Regions from separate parts of the Mesorhizobium sp. M0011 genome, predicted to be linked through region 1. Evidence: riboswitches for the same ligand, from Rfam matches in the RefSeq annotation. Region 1 holds a riboswitch; each other region holds the start of a gene.

Region 1 (3,271 bases):
TTGGCGTGACGGGCGACGCTGTCGACCCAGAGGTCGACGGACATGGGATGGCGCAGGTCACGCAGGGCAGCCAGCCGCATCGAGGGCAGGCGGCCGGCATCGGCCTTCCAGGCTGCCGCCAGTCCGGCGAGGTCGCTGTCGGTGAAGGACAGGGCCACGATATCCGCCGGCGCCTGCCGCAGATCGACCGGCTCGGCGAGGTCGTCGAGCGAGGCGGATGTCGTGGTGAGGATGTGCATCGCAACCCGTGTCCGAGATCAGCCGGCGAGTATACGCTCGATCGCCGGGCGGTTCAGCCCCTTCAGGCCGATGACGACGAGACGCGAGCGGCGGTCGTCCTGCGCGGTCCAGGCGCGGTCATAGTAATGATTGACGCGCGGCCCGACGGCCTGCAGCAAGAGCCGCATGGGCTTGCCGCCGACCTCGACGAAGCCTTTTACGCGCAGCACGTTCTCTTCTTCGGCGACGGTGGCGACGCGCTTTGCCAACTCGTCCGGATTGGCGATCGAGGCAATGTCGACGATGAAGGTGTCGAAGTCGTCATGCTCATGGTCGAATGCGCCGTCATGGTGGGACTTGCGGTTTTCGATGTCGTCCTCGACGGCGAGACCGAGACCGAGCAGCACGGAGGGATCGACCTTGCCATGCGACGTCGGCACGATCTTCACCGCGCGGGCGGAATGTTCGTTGATGATGGCGTTGGCGCGGGCGGTGCCGGCGGCGTCCATCAGGTCGCTCTTCGACAGGATGATCAGGTCGGCGCAGGCGATCTGATCCTCGAACACTTCTTCCACCGGATCGTCATGGTCGAGCGTCTCGTCCCCGGCGCGCTGCGCCTGCAAGGCATTCATGTCGTTGGCGACGCGGCCTTCGGCCAGTGCCGGCCCGTCGACCACGGCGATGACGCCGTCGACTGTGACGCGGCTCTTCACGCTCGGCCATTGAAAGGCCTGGACCAGCGGCTTGGGCAGCGCCAGGCCCGAAGTCTCGATCAGGATGTGGTCGACCCTCGGCGTCAGCGCGAGGATCTTGTCGAGCGCCGGGACGAAATCGTCGGCGACGGTGCAGCAGATGCAGCCATTGGCCAGTTCGACGATATTTTCCTCCGGGCAGGTGTCTATGCCGCAGCCCTTGAGGATCTCGCCGTCGATGCCGATGTCGCCGAATTCGTTGACGATGATGGCAATGCGCTTGCCGCCGGCGTTTTCCAGGAGGTGACGGACCAGCGTCGTCTTGCCGGCGCCGAGGAAGCCGGTGACGACGGTGCAGGGAACGCGGGAGAGGTTCGCAGGCGAATCTGGGGCAGTCATGGTCAATCCTTCAGCAGGTCTAGGGGAGGGATGCGGGCAACGAGGCCGCGCTTCAGGCTATCGGGACGGCCACGCCACGGGATCAGACCGTCGATCGAGGTGGCGAAAAGCTTGGCACCCGTGATGAGGTCGGCGCCGCTGGTCGCTGTCAGGTCGCCGAAGACATAGCTCCAGCAACCGTCGCGCAGGATGGCGGCGCTGAGGCGGCGCTTGCAATTGCCGAGGCATTCGACGCTGCGGATGCGGATGTCGTCGCCAGATGCGGCGCGGCGCGTGTCGTCCGCCAGCAATTCGCCGGCGCGGGGATGAGCGTCGGCGCCGGTCTCATCGCGGCAGGAGGCGCAGACGATGATGGTGACGCCGGCCAAGGCATCATCATGGCCGGACGAGATATCCGCTGTGCCAGCCGAAAAACTGCTGTCGTGGTCCAAGATCGTGCTCCTTGCCCGGAAACCCGCCGGGCGATCGGATTCTAAAGTCGCAGACGGCAGGTCTCCTGGCTCGCGGGTCATCGCCTTGGTAGCCGCCTTCCCGGGAACTCCCCAGTGGCTTTCGGCCTTGGCTCTTCGCTTACAGTTGCGGGGACAGCCGCGGATTTGGGATTTTGCCCCGCACCGCATTCCCTCTTAGCCCTTGCCGTTGCGGGCAAGGGACCATCTGGAACCGGATTTAGGCTTTTGCGGGCGGCGGTGTCAACGCGAGCTTACGACACGGCGATGTCGGCCAGCGCCGGCCCCAAATCCCCGGCAGGCGTCACTTCGATGCGTTCGAGACCGAGCCAGCCCTGCATCTGCTTCAATTCCTCGAACAGCTCTGCAGCGGTTTCAGGCGGTGCACCGGGCTCCGCATAGGCCGCATGGACGCGCAGTATGCTGGCCGGGCGATCGGCCTTGAGGTCGACGCGTGCCACGATCCTGTCGCCGAGCAGGAACGGCAGGACATAATAGCCGTATTGCCGCTTGTCGGCCGGCGTGTAGATCTCGATGCGGTAGTGGAAGTCGAACAGCCGCTCGGTGCGCGAACGCTCGAAGACGACCGGATCGAAGGGTGCCAGCAGGGCGCGGGCCTCGACTTTGCGCGGCTGGCGGGCGTCCCGGTGAAGATAGGCCGGCTTGTCCCAGCCTTCGACACGCACCGGCATCAACTCGCCTGTTTCGACGAGCTCCTCCAGCCGGCCTTTCATGTCGGCGGGCGACAGCCGGAAATAATCGCGCAAATCGCCTGAAGTCGCCACGCCGTGGGCGCGGGCGGAAATGCGCAGCAATTCGCGGTGCGCGTCCTCAGGCGTCGGCACTGGAAGGTCGAGGACCGCCTGCGGCAGCACGCGCTCGGGCAGATCATAGAAACGCTCGAACCCGCGACGGTGCGCCGTGGTGATGCGGCCGGCCCAGAACAGCCATTCGAAGGCGTGCTTGGCATGGCTCCAGCCCCACCAGCCGCCCGAGCCTTTCTGGCCCTCCAGCGCGGAAGCGGCGATCGGGCCGCGCTCGGCGACCTGGCGGTAGATCTCTTCGATGTAGCCGGCGTGCTCGCGGCCCCATTTGGCGAGCCCCAGATACATTTCCTCGCCGCGCTCGGCGCGCTGCATGCGCCAGCGCATCAGCGGGTATGTCTCGACCGGCAGGAAGGAGGCCTCGTGCGCCCAGTATTCGAAAACAGTGCGCTTGCGCGTCACGGCCGCGTTGTCGAGCAGCGAGAACGGGTAGGGGCCAAGGCGCGAATAGAGCGGCATATAATGAGCGCGCACCACGGCGCTGACGGAATCGATCTGCAGCAGGCCGGTGCGGGAGAGGGTGCGGGCAAAATGCCGGCGGTCGGGCGTACCGGTCGGGCGGGGATCGAGGAACCCCTGGGCGGCAAGCGCGATGCGACGGGCCGTGGGGAGCGAGATCTTTTCCTTCATGCAGGCATCACTTTGAAGTGTTTTGACCGAGGGTCGAAAGGCTGATTCCAACCCATGC
Region 2 (3,271 bases), on a different contig from region 1:
ACGCAGAGCGAAGCCGTGCTGCAGCAGTTCGGGTCGATCGCTGTGTTTTCCGGCGGCGGGATAGTCGATCGCTGGCCGGCGCTGCCGATGGCCTGACCGACTACGCCTTCACCGGTATCCAGATCTCCAGCCCGCCATTGCCGCTGCGTGGGTCGAACTCAGGGCCGTAGCGTTCGAATTCCGGCGCATCCGATATCTCGTGGCCGGAAGCCGGCAGCCATTTGTTCCAGATCGTATTGACCGTGCGGCGGATGGTCGAGATGTGTTCGCGGTGGGCAAAGACCGCATATTTCTGCGCCGGCACCCGCACCCGGCTGAATTCCTTGGGCAGGTCGGAAAAATCAGACACTTCGACGCCGGCGATGTAGTCGAAATTGCCGGCATCGTCGCCGTTGACGCAGACGCCATAGGCGACGTCGCCGGCCTCGCCCGGAATGTTGCCGATATAGGGGCCGAAGCGCTGCCATTGCATCGGAATGGCGGCGCTGGTTTCGCAGCTGTAGCGTTCGCCGAGGCCGGCGATCAGGAACGGCCGGCTGGTCTCGAAACGCGGTGGTTCGAGATTGGTGAGGAAGGACTGGTCCATCAGGATCGGCTCCACGAGGTCGAGCTTGTCGAGTGTGCCTTGCGCGCGCACCAGTTCCGGCGTGGTGCCGAACTGATCGCGGAAGGCACGGGTGAACGCCTCATGCGAGTTGTAGCCGGCGTCGAGCGCGACGGAGAGAATGTCGGGCGCCCCGCCGGCCAGCTTGCGCGCCGCCTCGGTGAGCCGGCGTGAGCGCATGTAGCCCATCACCGAGCGGCCCGTGGCAGCGCCGAAAGCCCGCGTCACATGAAAACGCGACACGCCGCTGCTTTGCGCGATATCGTCAAGCGAGATCGCCTCCGGCAGATGACTTTCGACGAACCACAGCGCTTTCTCGGTCGGGTTCATTTTGCTCCTCGCATTGGCCAGATCATCCTGCCGTTTCCTGGCGCGGCCAGTTTGATCGAAATTGCGCATCCCGCGCAATCGAACCGATCCCGTCACAGTCGCACACCGATATGGCACAGCGGTCGAGCGCCCCTTGCCGCCGACGAGCCAAATTCGGCAGGCTTCGCTTGACAGCGCCAGGCGGCATCCTCTAAATGCGTAATGTTATTACATATCGAGAGCGTGAAATGCATGTTTCCCCTAGCCGGCCCACCACTCCGTCCGAGAAATCCATTGCGAAGCGATTGGGGGAAATCTACGCTGAAGCGGTGATGGTCCCCGAGTCGAAAGGCGAGGGGTGAAAAGGGAACACGGTGAGATCCCCAGGGGTCGAGGCCGTGGCTGCCCCCGCAACTGTAAGCGGCGAGCAAAATCCGTGAATGCCACTGGCCGGCAAGGCTGGGAAGGCAGGATGGCGCAACGACCCGCGAGCCAGGAGACCTGCCATCACTGAGTTGACCGGACGGGGTGTGCCGGGAGGAAACGCGAATCCCGGTCTTGTCGGCCGCTTCGCCAGCTTCCTTCCGTCGCCAGTTTTGGAAAGTGACGGAAAGTTGGACGGGTCTATCGATCATCGCATCATCGTGTGCACGCTTTGCCATCCCGGCAATCTGGCGGGCAGCCGATGACCGTAGCGCTTCTCGAAGCACATGACCTCTGCGCCATGGCCAATGGGCGGGATCTGGTCCAGGCGGTCAGCTTCTCGGTGGCCGCTGGCGATCGCCTAGCCATCATCGGTCCCAACGGCGCGGGCAAGACGACGCTGCTGCGCATGCTGTCGGGCATGCTGCGGCCGAGCTCCGGCGAGGTGAACCTCGGCGGGCGCCGGCTGGACGGGATTTCCGCCGCCGAGCGGGCGCTGCATATCGCCGTTGTCGGCCAGGCCGACCAGCCCGATCCGCGGCTGGCGGTGATCGACTATGTCGAGCTGGGCCGGGTCCCGCACGCTCGGCTACGGCGCAGGAGCGAGGAGCGTGACATTGTCGTCGATGCGCTGCGCCGGACCGGCCTGCTGCCGCTGCTTGGCCGCACCATCGGCTCGCTGTCGGGCGGCGAGCGCCAGCGCGCCCAACTGGCCCGCGCCATCGCCCAGCAGCCAAAGATCCTGTTCCTCGACGAGCCGACCAACCATCTCGACCCGCGCGCCCGCGGCGAACTGCTCGACCTCGTGGCAGGCTTCGAGATGACGGTGATCGCGGTGCTGCACGATCTGGCGCTGGTGGCACCGTTCGCCACCAGGGTGGCGGTGATGAACCATGCCCGTCTGCAAGCGCTCGCCGCACCGCGCGAAGCGCTGACCCAAAAGCTGATTCGCGAAATTTTCGGCATCGATGTGCTGCGTCTGCGCCATCCGACCGAAGACCGCGAACTGACGGTGTTCGATGTTCCGAACCGTGCCGCGCCGCCATCCTGATTGAAGCCGTCCCATATCGATCATCCCGTCCACAGGAGCAAACCCTTGAAACGCCTTGCTTTTTCGCTTGCCTTCTCGCTGCTGGCCTCGACAGCCCTGGCCTTCCCGGTAACTGTCGACAGCTGCGGCAAGCCGCTGACCTTCGATGCGCCGCCGAAGCGCGTCGTCATCCAGGATCTCAACATGGCCGAGATGGCTTTCGCGCTGAAACTGCAGCCGTCGATCGTCGGCCTGACCGGCATCACCGGATGGTACAAGGTGGGTCCTGAGTTCAAGGCCGAGCAGGGTTCGATCCCGGAACTGGCGCCGAAATATCCGACGCTCGAAAACCTCGTCGCGGTCGAGCCCGATTTTTTCTTCGCCGGCTGGTATTATGGCATGAAGCCGGGTGGTGAAGTGACGCCCGACACGCTTGCTCCGCACGGCATCAAGACGCTGGTGCTGACGGAAAGCTGCGTCCATCTCGACAAGAGCCGCCCTGCCGCCTCGATGGACCTGCTCTATGGCGATGTCGAGAAACTGGGCAAGATCTTCGGCAAGGAGGCCGAAGCTGAGAAGCTTGTCTCCGGCTGGAAGACGCGGCTCGCCGACATCACCGCCAAGGTCGGCGACGCCAAGGGAACGCGGGTCTTCCTCTATGATTCCGGCGAGGACAAGCCGTTCACCGCAGGCAAATTCGCCATCCCCAGCGCCATGATATCAGCCGCCGGCGGCGACAACATCATGGCCGACATGGACACCAGCTGGGGCAATACGGACTGGGAAACGGTGGCGTCGCGCAATCCGCAATTCCTCATCCTGCTCGATTACCAGGATGGCGGTGGCTACAGGAAACTGCTCGATTTCCTGAAGGCGCATCCGGCGATGAAGGAGACGGACGCGGT
Region 3 (3,271 bases), on a different contig from region 1:
CGGCAGCAATAAGGATCTTGTTCATTTTAATCTCCTGAATTCTGGATTTCGCCAGGACGGCAGACACAGCTGCCGTCGCTTGCGAATTGGTTATTAGCGACCGAAGAGGTTACGGTCGCTGCCCTGAGCGGGCGTCTGGGCAGTCGATTCCGCGGTCTTGGTGGAAGCCGTGTACGACTGGTCCACCGTGGCGGCAGGCTGGTTGGAGCCGTTCGAACCGTAGTTGTCGCTGCCGGCGAAAGCGCTGCCGGAGATGGCCAGAACGGCGGCGGCAGCAATGAGGATCTTGTTCATCTTAAATACTCCTGAATGTCTGAATTTCGCCAGGGCGGCGGGCGAGCCCGCCGTCGACTGGGAATCGGCTGTTAGTTGTTGTCGAAGAGGTTGCGGTCAGCACCCTGGGCAGGCGCCTGAGCAGCCGGTTCCGACTTCTTGGTCGAAGCGGTGTACGAGCTGTCGACAGCAGTGGCTGCCGCGGCGTTCGAACCGTAGTGGTCGCTACCAGCGAAGGCGCTGCCGGAAATGGCCAGAAGGGCTGCGGCAGTGAGAATGATCTTTTTCATTTTTGTACTCCAGTATCGTCTTTTTCCGTCCGTCTAGCGGCGTGTCTTGGAAATGAAATCGCGTCGTTCGGACAGCCCCGATGTGGGAGGGCAACCCCGCCTTTTCCAATCACGAAGTTGTTCCGTGTGGACCATGAATCCACACCTTGAAATTGTGCCAAGGGAATCTACGGTATATTTTTCTTCTTTAAATCAGCATGTTAAGTGTAACCGCTGGATGGATCACTGACTGTTTCAGAGGCCCAGCGTTCACACCGTCCTGCACGCACCGTCAACAGAAACGAACCGTTCGGTTCGATTTTAGATCGAGCTAATAGTCACTTTTCGAAACCGTTAACCTTTTTTGACCCCGCCAAGGGGTCCGATTCGGGGATATCGCAGCCGGCAAAATGGTCATCCGGGAGGTGGATTTCAGCCCGCGACGGTCTGCGGGAACGTTCGCAGGCCGTGTCGCGCCGCATGGATACGATGTCGTTTTCATGCCGACGGCGCGCCCCCGATCGTGGTTAGATCATACCATCTCAGGTGCCGCTTCGTGACGACGAGGCGGAGAATTGGGAAGCCGGTCAGAATCCGGCGCTGCCCCCGCAACGGTGGTGGAGTTCAAGTCGCAACGGGAGACCACTGGGCAACTGCCTGGGAAGGTGTCGCGATGGTCCGCAAGGACAACTCCAGAGCCCGGAAACCAGCCCGAGATTGTTAGACTCGACTGATCGCGGTGGGCGGTCAAGAGGTGGATAGCGCATGTCTGGCACCTAGCCGGCCTGCGTTTCAATCCTTCCTCCATCACCACCAGTTCAGTCCTTAGAAACGAGGACAGGACATGGATACCCGCAACGACATGCTGAGGCTCCTGAAGGGGCGCCGGCAAGGCTTTTCGCTGGAGCAGCCCTTCTACACCGATCCGGACTACTTCAAGCTCGACATGGAGCTGATCTGGTATCGCGACTGGCTGTTCATCGGCCATGATTGCGAACTGCCGAAGCCGGGCAGCTACATCACCGTGCAGATCGGCGACTATCCGGTGGTCCTTGTCCGCGACCAGCACGGCAAGATCAACGCCTTCCACAATTCCTGCCGCCATCGCGGCAGCCGTGTATGCAACACGGAGAAGGGCACGGCGGCAAAGCTCGTCTGCCCCTATCACCAGTGGACCTATGAGCTGGACGGCCGCCTGCTGTTTGCCCGCCAGATGGCCGACGGTTTCGACAAGAGTGATTTCAGCCTGAAGCCGGTCGCCTGCGAGAGCGTCGGCGGCTACATCTTCATCTGTCTGGCCAAGGAGCCGGCGGATTTCGCGCCGATGCGGGCGATGATCGAACCCTATCTTTTGCCGCACCGGTTGCGTGAAGCAAAGATCGCCTTCGAGAGCACGATCGTCGAGAAGGGCAACTGGAAGCTGGTCTGGGAAAACAACCGCGAGTGCTATCACTGCGCCGCCAATCATCCTGAGCTGTGCAAGACCTTCCCCGAGGCTCCGACCGTGACCGGCGTCAACGGCGCCGACAGCGACCCTGAAATGGTCGCGCACTGGGCCAAATGCGAGGCATCAGGCCTGCCGAGCAAATTCCGCATCGATCCGGCAGGGCAGTACCGCGCCACCCGCGCGCCGCTGCTGCGCGATGCCGTCAGCTACACCATGACGGGAAAACGGGCGGTCCAGAAGAACCTGTCCGACAGCGTTTCAACCGACCGCATCGGCTCCTTGCTGCTTTATCATTATCCGACAACCTGGAACCATATCCTCGGCGACCATGCCGTCACCTTCCTCGTGCTGCCGATCAGTGCCACGGAAACCGCGGTGACGACAAAATGGCTCGTCCACAAGGATGCGGTCGAAGGCGTCGACTACGATCTCGCTGAGCTCACCCATGTCTGGACCGAGACCAACGACCAGGACCGTCGCATCGTCGAGGAAAACGCCTTCGGCATCTTGTCGCCGGCCTACGAACCAGGCCCCTATTCGGAGCTGCATGAGGGCGGCGTGATCCAGTTCGTCGAGTGGTACGCGTCGTTCATCGGACCGCGCCTTGCAGAAGGCGACCGGCCGGCCCTGCGCAGCGTCGCCTAGCCCAGGGGACAAGAGGATGAATGCGATGACGGACCTTGGCCTCTATCGCCATCTCGACCAGATGACGCCCTGGAACGACAGGCTGCAGGTGCTGGAAGTGATCGGCGTCAGTGACGAAGCGCCTGACGTGAAGACCTTCACCTTCCGCTCCGACAACCAGACCTGGTTCCGCTACAAACCGGGCCAGTTCGTGACGCTGGAATTGCCGACATCGGACGGGCCGCTGATGCGCACCTACACGCTGTCGTCCTCGCCGTCGCGGCCGTTCTCGATCGCGGTGACGGTCAAGGCGCAGGCGGGCAGCACCGGTACGCGCTGGATGTTCGACCATCTGACGCCCGGTTCGCACGTCAAGGCCTATGGGCCGACCGGCGACTTCTCGCTGCACAGCCACCCGGCGGCCAAATATCTGTTCATTTCGGCCGGCTCCGGCGTGACGCCGATGATGTCGATGCTGCGCTGGCTGAACGACTGCGCGCCATGGACCGATGTCGGCTTCGTCAACTGCGCGCGCCGCCCGGAAGAGATCATTTTCCGCAAGGAACTCGAGCTGCTCGGCAGCCGCATGCCCGGCCTGTCGCTCGGCTTCATGATCGAGGAGCGGTCGAGCCGCGAGGGCTGGTTCGGCCATATGGGC

The links. A riboswitch is a leader RNA that binds a small molecule or an ion and turns the genes downstream of it on or off. The one in region 1 is predicted to bind cobalamin.
Region 2: it holds a riboswitch for cobalamin, as region 1 does, so the genes downstream of both, NKK51_RS16080 (ABC transporter ATP-binding protein) here and NKK51_RS06895 (DUF1636 family protein) in region 1, are expected to answer to the same signal.
Region 3: it holds a riboswitch for cobalamin, as region 1 does, so the genes downstream of both, NKK51_RS22290 (aromatic ring-hydroxylating oxygenase subunit alpha) here and NKK51_RS06895 (DUF1636 family protein) in region 1, are expected to answer to the same signal.

What each region holds. Positions count from the first base shown of each region.
Region 1 is NZ_JAMYVQ010000004.1:274,401-277,671, forward strand. Features, by position in the region: gene NKK51_RS06885 (cobaltochelatase subunit CobN) at 1-239, opposite strand, end outside; gene cobW (cobalamin biosynthesis protein CobW) at 258-1,310, opposite strand; gene NKK51_RS06895 (DUF1636 family protein) at 1,313-1,741, opposite strand; cobalamin riboswitch at 1,780-1,983, opposite strand; gene NKK51_RS06900 (winged helix-turn-helix domain-containing protein) at 2,014-3,213, opposite strand.
Region 2 is NZ_JAMYVQ010000013.1:22,963-26,233, forward strand. Features, by position in the region: gene NKK51_RS16070 (DSD1 family PLP-dependent enzyme) at 1-96, shown strand, start outside; gene NKK51_RS16075 (AraC family transcriptional regulator) at 101-934, opposite strand; cobalamin riboswitch at 1,230-1,436, shown strand; gene NKK51_RS16080 (ABC transporter ATP-binding protein) at 1,599-2,387, shown strand; gene NKK51_RS16085 (ABC transporter substrate-binding protein) at 2,433-3,271, shown strand, end outside.
Region 3 is NZ_JAMYVQ010000022.1:14,411-17,681, forward strand. Features, by position in the region: gene NKK51_RS22275 (DUF680 domain-containing protein) at 1-25, opposite strand, end outside; gene NKK51_RS22280 (DUF680 domain-containing protein) at 94-294, opposite strand; gene NKK51_RS22285 (DUF680 domain-containing protein) at 366-563, opposite strand; cobalamin riboswitch at 1,070-1,271, shown strand; gene NKK51_RS22290 (aromatic ring-hydroxylating oxygenase subunit alpha) at 1,387-2,634, shown strand; gene NKK51_RS22295 (FAD-binding oxidoreductase) at 2,660-3,271, shown strand, end outside.